2 regions of the Paenibacillus sp. EKM301P genome follow, and region 1 is predicted to be linked to the other one. Evidence: riboswitches for the same ligand, from Rfam matches in the RefSeq annotation. Region 1 holds a riboswitch; the other holds the start of a gene.
What was found. Region 1 has a riboswitch for glycine ahead of HFD99_RS14265 (alanine/glycine:cation symporter family protein). Riboswitches for the same ligand answer to the same signal wherever they lie in the genome.

Region 1 (4,090 bases):
TATTTATGAATTTACCGTTTGTCCCTTTTCTTCTACTTGGATAGCCGCCCCTACATTGGCACCAGCAAGAATACCCTTGTTCTTATTAGGATACAAAGAATTCATATAAGTCCGGGTTTCTGCAACAACAATTCCCGACAAGCCGAGCAGTGCAATCAGGTTCGGAAAAGCCATCATGGCGTTAAAAATATCTGCCAGCAGCCAAATCGCATCCAGTTTAATGAACGCGCCCCCGCCAACCAGTACAATGAACAAATAACGATAAGGCTTGATCCACTTAACCCCAAGCAAGTATTCAACACAGCGTTCCCCGTAATAGTTCCAGCCGAGCATGGTGGTGAATGCGAACATAATCAGGATGATGGTGAGCAGCTCTGCTCCCAGCGGAAATGCACTGGAAAATGCTTGCTGAGTCATCAAGCCTGCATCGGTAGGCCCGCTCCACACCCCGCTCACCAGTAACGTCAACCCGGTCATCACACAAATAACCATCGTATCAATAAACACACCCGTCATGGAAATCAGCCCTTGTTCCGCAGGCCATTTGGTTTTGGCAGCTGCGGCTGCAATCGGTGCGCTCCCCAATCCAGCTTCGTTGGCAAAAATACCTCTGGCTACCCCACTGCGCATGGCCAGCATAATCGTAGCTCCTGCAAATCCGCCGGTTGCCGATGTAGTTGAAAATGCCGAATGAAGCACAAGCGCAATTGCGGCAGGAAGTTGGTCAGCAAATCGAATCAGTACAATGATACAAATCAATACATACAGGCCTGTTTTAAAAGGAACGACCTTCGTCGATACCTTGGCAATGCTTTTGAGTCCTCCAATGGTCACAAGACCTGTAAGGACAGCAATTGTCAGCGCCGTTACAATCGGCGGAACGCCAAAACTGTTTTCAGTCGAAGATACAATCGCCTTGACCTGAGGGAATGTTCCAATTCCGAACAACGCTACCAGCATCCCTGAAAAAGCAAACAGCATCGCCAACGGTTTAAAACGGCGTCCCAGGCCTTTTTCAATATAATACATCGGGCCGCCGGAAAATTGTCCATTCCGATCCTTCACCCGGTATTTTACCGCAAGTACACCTTCCGCATATTTCGTCGCCATCCCAAAGAAGGCTGCAACGACCATCCAGAACAAGGCACCCGGCCCGCCCAGCTTAATGGCTGTCGCTACACCGACAATACTTCCTGTACCGACGGTAGCCGCCAATGCCGTACTCAAAGCCGCAAAACTACTTACATCCCCGCTACCTTCATTCGGGGCCTTACCGATGAGCTTGATCGCCAGGGGCAGGCGGAATACCTGCAACATTTTTAGACGTATGGTCAGCCATAACCCCGTTCCCATAACAAGGATGATGAGAGGCGCCCCCCATATCCAACTGCTAATCGTTTCTAACACATGTACCAAATTCATTTCAACCCGCTCCTCCAGCATAGTAGAAAACAAAAAAGAGTCAAATCTGTTGATTCGACTCCTGGAGAGGTTAAAGGCACGAAAAAATACAACCATCTTGTGCAGGATTTCACCTCTAAAAGCTTATAAAAAGCCTAGGGCTATCCCTGTCACAGGTTATTCGCGTCTCTGTCCTTTTGCCTGAGAGTTTAAGCAGATGTGATCTGCGGTGCACCTTCGGCGCCCAATTAAGGGTCTCTCCAGAGTTCTGTCCGTTTACGGTCCCTGCTCGTTGCTGTAAATCAGCCTAAGCACCTGAGAGTTTTGCCCCTTCGGTTGGAACTTTCATTCCATCTCCCGCAAACATCAACCAGACATATGAAATTTTTATTCATTATACAGAAAAATTTCAGCTTATTACAAGTGAAAAATTTGTGAAGCCCTCTGAAAGAACCAATAGAGTGTCTATACAAAAAGCGGGTACAGCAGATTGCATCCTGAGGATTTTCTCTGCTGTACCCGCCAAAACGATATGGAATTACAATTCTTCACCGTTGGTTGCTATCACATTTTTATACCAGTTAAATGAGTCCTTTTTGGAGCGTTGAAGCGTTCCGTTACCGTCATCATCCAGATCAACGTAAATAAATCCGTAGCGCTTGGACATTTCGGACGTAGACATGCTCACAAGGTCGATAGGTCCCCAGCTGGTGTAACCAATCAGATCAACACCGTCAGCAATCGCTTCCTTCATTTGGGCAATATGCTGACGCAAGTAATCAATGCGATATGTGTCATGCACAGAGCCGTCTTCTTCTACCTTATCATACGCACCCAGGCCATTTTCCACGATGAACAGTGGCTTTTGATAGCGATCATAAAACGTATTCAGTGTAACACGCAGGCCGATCGGATCGATCTGCCATCCCCAGTCGGAAGACTGCAGATACGGATTTTTCACACCGCCTATCAGGTTCCCTGCTGCCTTTTCGCCTTCTGGCCCTGCCGATACGGTCAAGGTCATATAGTAACTAAATGAGATAAAATCGACCGTGTTATTTTTCAAAATTTCGGCATCGCCGGGTTCTGTCTGGATCACAATATTATTTTCTTCAAAATAGCGGTTCATATAGTTGGGATATTCCCCACGAGCATGCACATCCGTAAAGAACAGGTTCATTTGATTTTCATGCTGTGCTTTCAGGATATCTTCTGGGTTACACGTATGTGGGTAGCTTTCAATGCGGGCCAGCATACAGCCGATCTGAGCGCCCGGAATGATCTCATGTCCCCGTTTGGTCGCCAATGCACTTGCTACAAATTGATGGTGCAATGCTTGATATATCGCTTGTTGCTTGTTTTCTACACGGTCAATAACCACACCGCCGCCTGTAAACGGGCTCATAGTCATGACATTAATTTCGTTAAAGGTCAGCCAGTATTTTACTTTATCCTTATAGCGTGTAAATACCGTTTCGGCATATTTTACGTAATGATCCACGACTTCGCGTCCCAACCAGCCATTATATTTCTGTGTCAAACCTAGCGGTGTTTCATAATGCGATAATGTTACCAAAGGCTCAATACCATACTTGCGCAGCTCATCGAATACATTGTCGTAGAATTGCAATCCTGCTTCATTCGGCTCGGCATCATATCCATTCGGGAAAATCCGCGACCAGTGGATGGACATCCGGAATACTTTAAAGCCCATTTCTGCAAACAAGGCAATATCTTCTTTGTAGTGGTGATAAAAGTCCACACCTTCACGCTTTGGAAAACGGGCGTTTACCTTCCCTGCCAAGATGTCCTCCAGTCGTTCGGACGAAATTTCTATAGCATGATCGTTCTTACGTTCTGATTTAGGTACATAGGCTATCATGTCTGCGCTGGACAGACCTTTTCCATCTACGTCAAAAGCACCTTCCAATTGGTTGGCTGCAGTTGCCCCGCCCCAGAGGAAGTTTTTCGGGAATCCTTTTAGCGTCTTCGTCATGGTATGAAAACCTCTTTCCTTAATTTAATGTTTTCACTTTAGTCAGTAACCCGTCAGGTGCTGCAATGCGAATCCATAACTAACGGTAACCGTTCTCCTTTGAAATGCATCGACAGATGCTTTAAAATAGACGTAATGCCCTCATAAAGCATCCTAATTGTTGTAACGCGTTTCATGTCAAGTATTTTTTTCTCAGGTGAGGAGAAGCATCATGTCGAATCTTGATCAAATTGCAAAACTGGCGGGCTTTTCCAAAGCTACGGTATCCAGAGTGTTAAATCAGTCCCCCCATGTAAGCCAAGAAACCAGAGCTAAAATTTTAAAAATCATGCAGGAATTGGATTATGTTCCTAATCGGAATGCGATCTCTCTATCCAAGGGTCAGACGCTTCAGATTGGTATCATCACTTCAACTATCAATGAAATTGTGCTGGCATTTCTGGACAGCTTTGTGGAAATCGCAGGCCAATATGAATTCCAAACCATTATTTATACTTCGGGAGAAGACAAAAAGAAAGAGCTTCAAGCTTTCGAGGATTTAAAAAGAAAAAGAGTCGATGCGCTGGTCATCATTTCCTGCGTGAATGACACTGATTTTTTGAGTACCTATTGCAAATATGGACCGATCGTGGCATGGCAACGTATGGAGCATACCGATATTCGCTCCGTCGCTATGGATCAATATGAAGGATA
Region 2 (4,090 bases), on a different contig from region 1:
TCATCGGATCAACCAGTTGTGCAAAACCCTCGTTCGGAAACCACCCGGTCGGAATAAAAAGGGCCGTAATTAATCCCCATGCGATAAAGGCCCCCATATTGGGCATAACCATACCGCTGAGAAAACGGCCAAAACGTTGTACGGCGACACGAGCGCCACCGCTTGAACTGGACTTTGTGTCCACTGTGCTCATATTCATATCCTCCTTGTGAGTAAATAGCATCACTACCTTTTCTTAAAATTCATACTAAATGACAGCGCTATCTTCATCAACGAAATGAAAACGTACTTTCGTCATGAACGTTGATGACAACATTTAAATTTAAAATAACGGACAACGTATTATACCTGCATAATTCTTCTTAATATGACCGATAACAATAGAAATTAGTCGAAAAAACAGTGCTGTAAATCTGCACCTTATATAGAGGAGCTCACCTCTAAATCTAATAAATCGACGTAATTACGTCTTCTAAAAGACAACAAAAAAATAGCCGCCATGTCAGATCATAGCGACTATTTTATACACAAAACGAGCGGACTAACGATGCTTTTATTCAATTCAATATCCATATAAAAATTTAGAATAAAGCGCTAATATTCCATCTTATATTGCTCATTATTGTTCATCCGAAATCAACTGCTCGTACTGATCCGCAGACAGCAGCTTGCTCAGAGCCTCCTCGACATCATTGCCCATCTCTACTTCAATCATCCAACCCTTTTCATAGGGAGATTCATTCACCAGCTCAGGTGTGCTTTCCAGAGCTTCATTTACTTTCAATACGGTTCCCGCCACCGGAGCAAAAAGGTCGGATACGGTCTTCACCGATTCAATTGTACCAATCTCTGCCCCCTGTTCAATCGTTGCTCCCGCCCCAGGTAATTCCACAAAAACAATATCACCCAGTTGATGCTGTGCAAAGTCTGTAATGCCGATCCGCAACGTCCCGTCTGCTGTGCGCTGAACCCACTCATGTTCGTCTGTATACCAAAGTTCCCGTTTCACTTCACTCATCCTGCTTTCGCCTCACTTCCACATGAATAAAATGCTTTTAATCACCTGTATTAGACAGGTTAAGATTATGACAACATGAACACTCATGTCAATAATACTAACAAAAATACTTCATGTTATCTCATATAGCATAGAATATTAAAAAATGATAACTTGTAACAAACGCTTACATATCCTTATTTATACATTAAATGTTTTTTGGATTGTTTTATATGACATTTTTATTGACATTTTGAATGAATTTGCGTATTAATGGGTTATAGCAAATGCTTTTGGAAATACCCCGACAACTGCAAACGCGGATGAACGCGGAGGGAGAGACTACCCAAAAGATTCGCATAGCTGTTGTCGTTTCTGAGACAGTGTGCACGCGAACTCGGATCAAGTTGTTACCTGCAAAACCGGGTAACCTACCGTTGATCCAAAAGGTAGCGCCGAAGGAGTAAACTTGCATTGCAGGTGAATCTCTCAGGCAAAAGGACCTCTGCCGGACGCATCTCTGGAGAGCATTCGCGATTAGAGCGGATCACCCAAGGGGAAACCTGGTTCACACCGGGGTAACTTTCTGGTATCAAGGACAGAGCTGAAAGAAGAGTATGGACTGCCGTCTATACGTTTCTTTCAGCCTGTCTTTTTTGTTTAGCCGATTACACTGGATAGGAGTGAAAAAATGTCTAATTTGCGAAGAACACCATTATTTTCGTCTTACGGGACGCAGCCCGGGGTTCGTTGTATTGACTTTGGCGGGTGGGAGCTTCCCGTTCAGTTTAGCGGCATCCAAAAAGAGCATGAGGCCGTCCGGCAACGCGCGGGTTTATTCGATGTCTCGCACATGGGCGAGTTTTTGGTTGAGGGCAAAGAAGCCGAGGCTTTTTTGCAATGGGTAACCACGAATGATGTCAGCCAGTTGGAACCGGGCCAGGCACAATATTCACTCCTGTGTTACCCCGATGGAGGCGTAGTGGATGACTTGCTTGTATACTGCAAAGGACCAGAGCGCTACATGCTCGTTGTGAATGCCTCCAACATCGACAAAGATTGGGATTGGCTCATGCGCCACGTACCTGCATCGGTTCATCTGGAGAATGTGTCTGATGCGATCGCATTGCTGGCATTACAAGGACCGGAAGCAGCACATATTGCCGCAGCCGTGACAGATGCAGATATTACGAATCTGGCATCTTTCCGATTCCATGAGAACGTGCAATTGTTCGGAGCAAAAGCACTCGTCTCCCGAACCGGATATACCGGGGAAGACGGTTTTGAATTTTATATACCTGCTGAGGAAGCACCCGCCGTGTGGAATGGTTTGCTTCGTTGCGGTGAATCGTATGGGCTAATTCCCGCTGGGCTTGGTGCTCGCGATACACTGCGGTTTGAGGCACGGCTGCCGCTGTACGGACAGGAGTTATCTGCCACCATTTCACCGCTTGAGGCTGGTTTAGGTTTCTTCGTCAAGCTGAATAAAGGAGATTTTATCGGCAGAGAAGCACTGCAACACCAGAAAGAACAAGGAATTCCTCGCAAGTTGATCGGGCTGGAAATGATTGACCGCGGTATCCCGCGCGCTCATTATCCAGTCTTCGCGGAAGGCCAACACATTGGTGAGGTCACAACGGGGACTCAATCGCCCACCTTGAAGCGTAATTTGGGGCTAGCCCTGGTGGACAGTCGTTTTAGCACCCTATCTACACCGCTGGAGGTCGAAATTCGAGGTAAACGCCTGCGTGCGGAAGTGGTCGCAGCCCCTTTTTATAAACGGCCACGCTGATCCTAAATCCTCTTCATTTCAAAAAAATGATCATGTCAGATACGAAATTCTGGATTTTCCAACTACGATTATGTATTAGCTAATTTACTATCTAAATTTTGCTTTTCGAAAGGAGCCAGAACTTATGAAGCAGCATCGCTATCTCCCCATGACCGAACAAGATCAAACCGAAATGCTGCGTGTGGTGGGCGTATCATCCATTGATGATTTATTCAGTGACATTCCAGAGGCAATTCGATACCAAGGGGAACTCCCTCTTTCCTCTCGGCTCGACGAAAGAGCCCTAACTCGCCACATGGCCGAGCTGGCCGGGCACAATGCCAATACAGATACACATGCCAGCTTTCTTGGTGCAGGTATTTATGATCATCATATTCCGTCCGTCATTCAGCACATCACCTCACGTTCCGAATTTTACACAGCCTACACCCCCTATCAGCCGGAAGTAAGCCAGGGCGAGCTGCAAGCCATTTTTGAATTCCAGTCGTATATTTGCGAATTGACAGGCATGGCAGTAGCGAATGCCAGCATGTACGATGGAGCGACAGCTCTGGCGGAAGCGGGCTCACTGGCCGCCGCAGCCACGCGCCGTAAACAGCTTATCGTATCAAGGTCTGTCCATCCAGAGGCACGCCAGGTATTGGCAGCCTATGCGCGCGGATTGGACTTGGACATCGTGGAGATCGGCTGTTCGGACGGCGTAACGGATGTCGATGCGCTTGCCGCGGCCGTATCGGAACAGACGGCGGCTGTCTTGATCCAAAGCCCCAACTTTTTTGGAGCCGTGGAAAATCTGAAGCCGATGGCTGACCTCATCCATGCACACAAGGGGCTAATGGTCGTCAGTGCCAACCCGCTGGCACTTGGCTTGCTGGAGGCGCCCGGTAAGCAGGGCGCGGATATTGTTGTAGGAGACGCGCAGCCGCTTGGGATCTCGTCCTCCCTCGGCGGTCCGACCTGCGGTTACTTTGCCGTTTCTCAGGCACATATGCGTCGTATCCCTGGGCGTATCGTAGGCCAAACCACAGACCGCAACGGCAAACGCGGCTTCGTGCTGACCTTGCAAGCGCGGGAACAACATATCCGCCGCGAAAAGGCCACGTCTAACATTTGTTCCAACCAAGCGTTGCTTGCTTTATCTGCATCTGTGTACTTGTCTGTCATGGGTAAACAGGGTATCCAGGAAGTAGCCGAGCTGAATTTGCATAAAAGCCGCTATGCGTTAGAACAATTGCTGAGCTTGAATGGCATAACTGCCTCGTTTCACGCACCGACCTTTAACGAGTTCGCCCTTAGGCTGC

Region 2: linked by a shared signal. The riboswitch ahead of gcvT (glycine cleavage system aminomethyltransferase GcvT) and the one ahead of HFD99_RS14265 (alanine/glycine:cation symporter family protein) in region 1 are both predicted to bind glycine.

Annotation. Positions count from the first base shown of each region.
Region 1 covers NZ_JAALFM010000005.1:76,285-80,374, forward strand. The annotation lists gene HFD99_RS14265 (alanine/glycine:cation symporter family protein) at 4-1,422, opposite strand; glycine riboswitch at 1,581-1,675, opposite strand; glycine riboswitch at 1,687-1,771, opposite strand; gene HFD99_RS14270 (glycoside hydrolase family 1 protein) at 1,940-3,397, opposite strand; gene HFD99_RS14275 (LacI family DNA-binding transcriptional regulator) at 3,609-4,090, shown strand, end outside.
Region 2 covers NZ_JAALFM010000001.1:1,125,121-1,129,210, forward strand. The annotation lists gene HFD99_RS05000 (PTS mannitol transporter subunit IICB) at 1-193, opposite strand, end outside; gene gcvH (glycine cleavage system protein GcvH) at 620-1,018, opposite strand; glycine riboswitch at 1,426-1,499, shown strand; glycine riboswitch at 1,513-1,609, shown strand; gene gcvT (glycine cleavage system aminomethyltransferase GcvT) at 1,689-2,789, shown strand; gene gcvPA (aminomethyl-transferring glycine dehydrogenase subunit GcvPA) at 2,914-4,090, shown strand, end outside.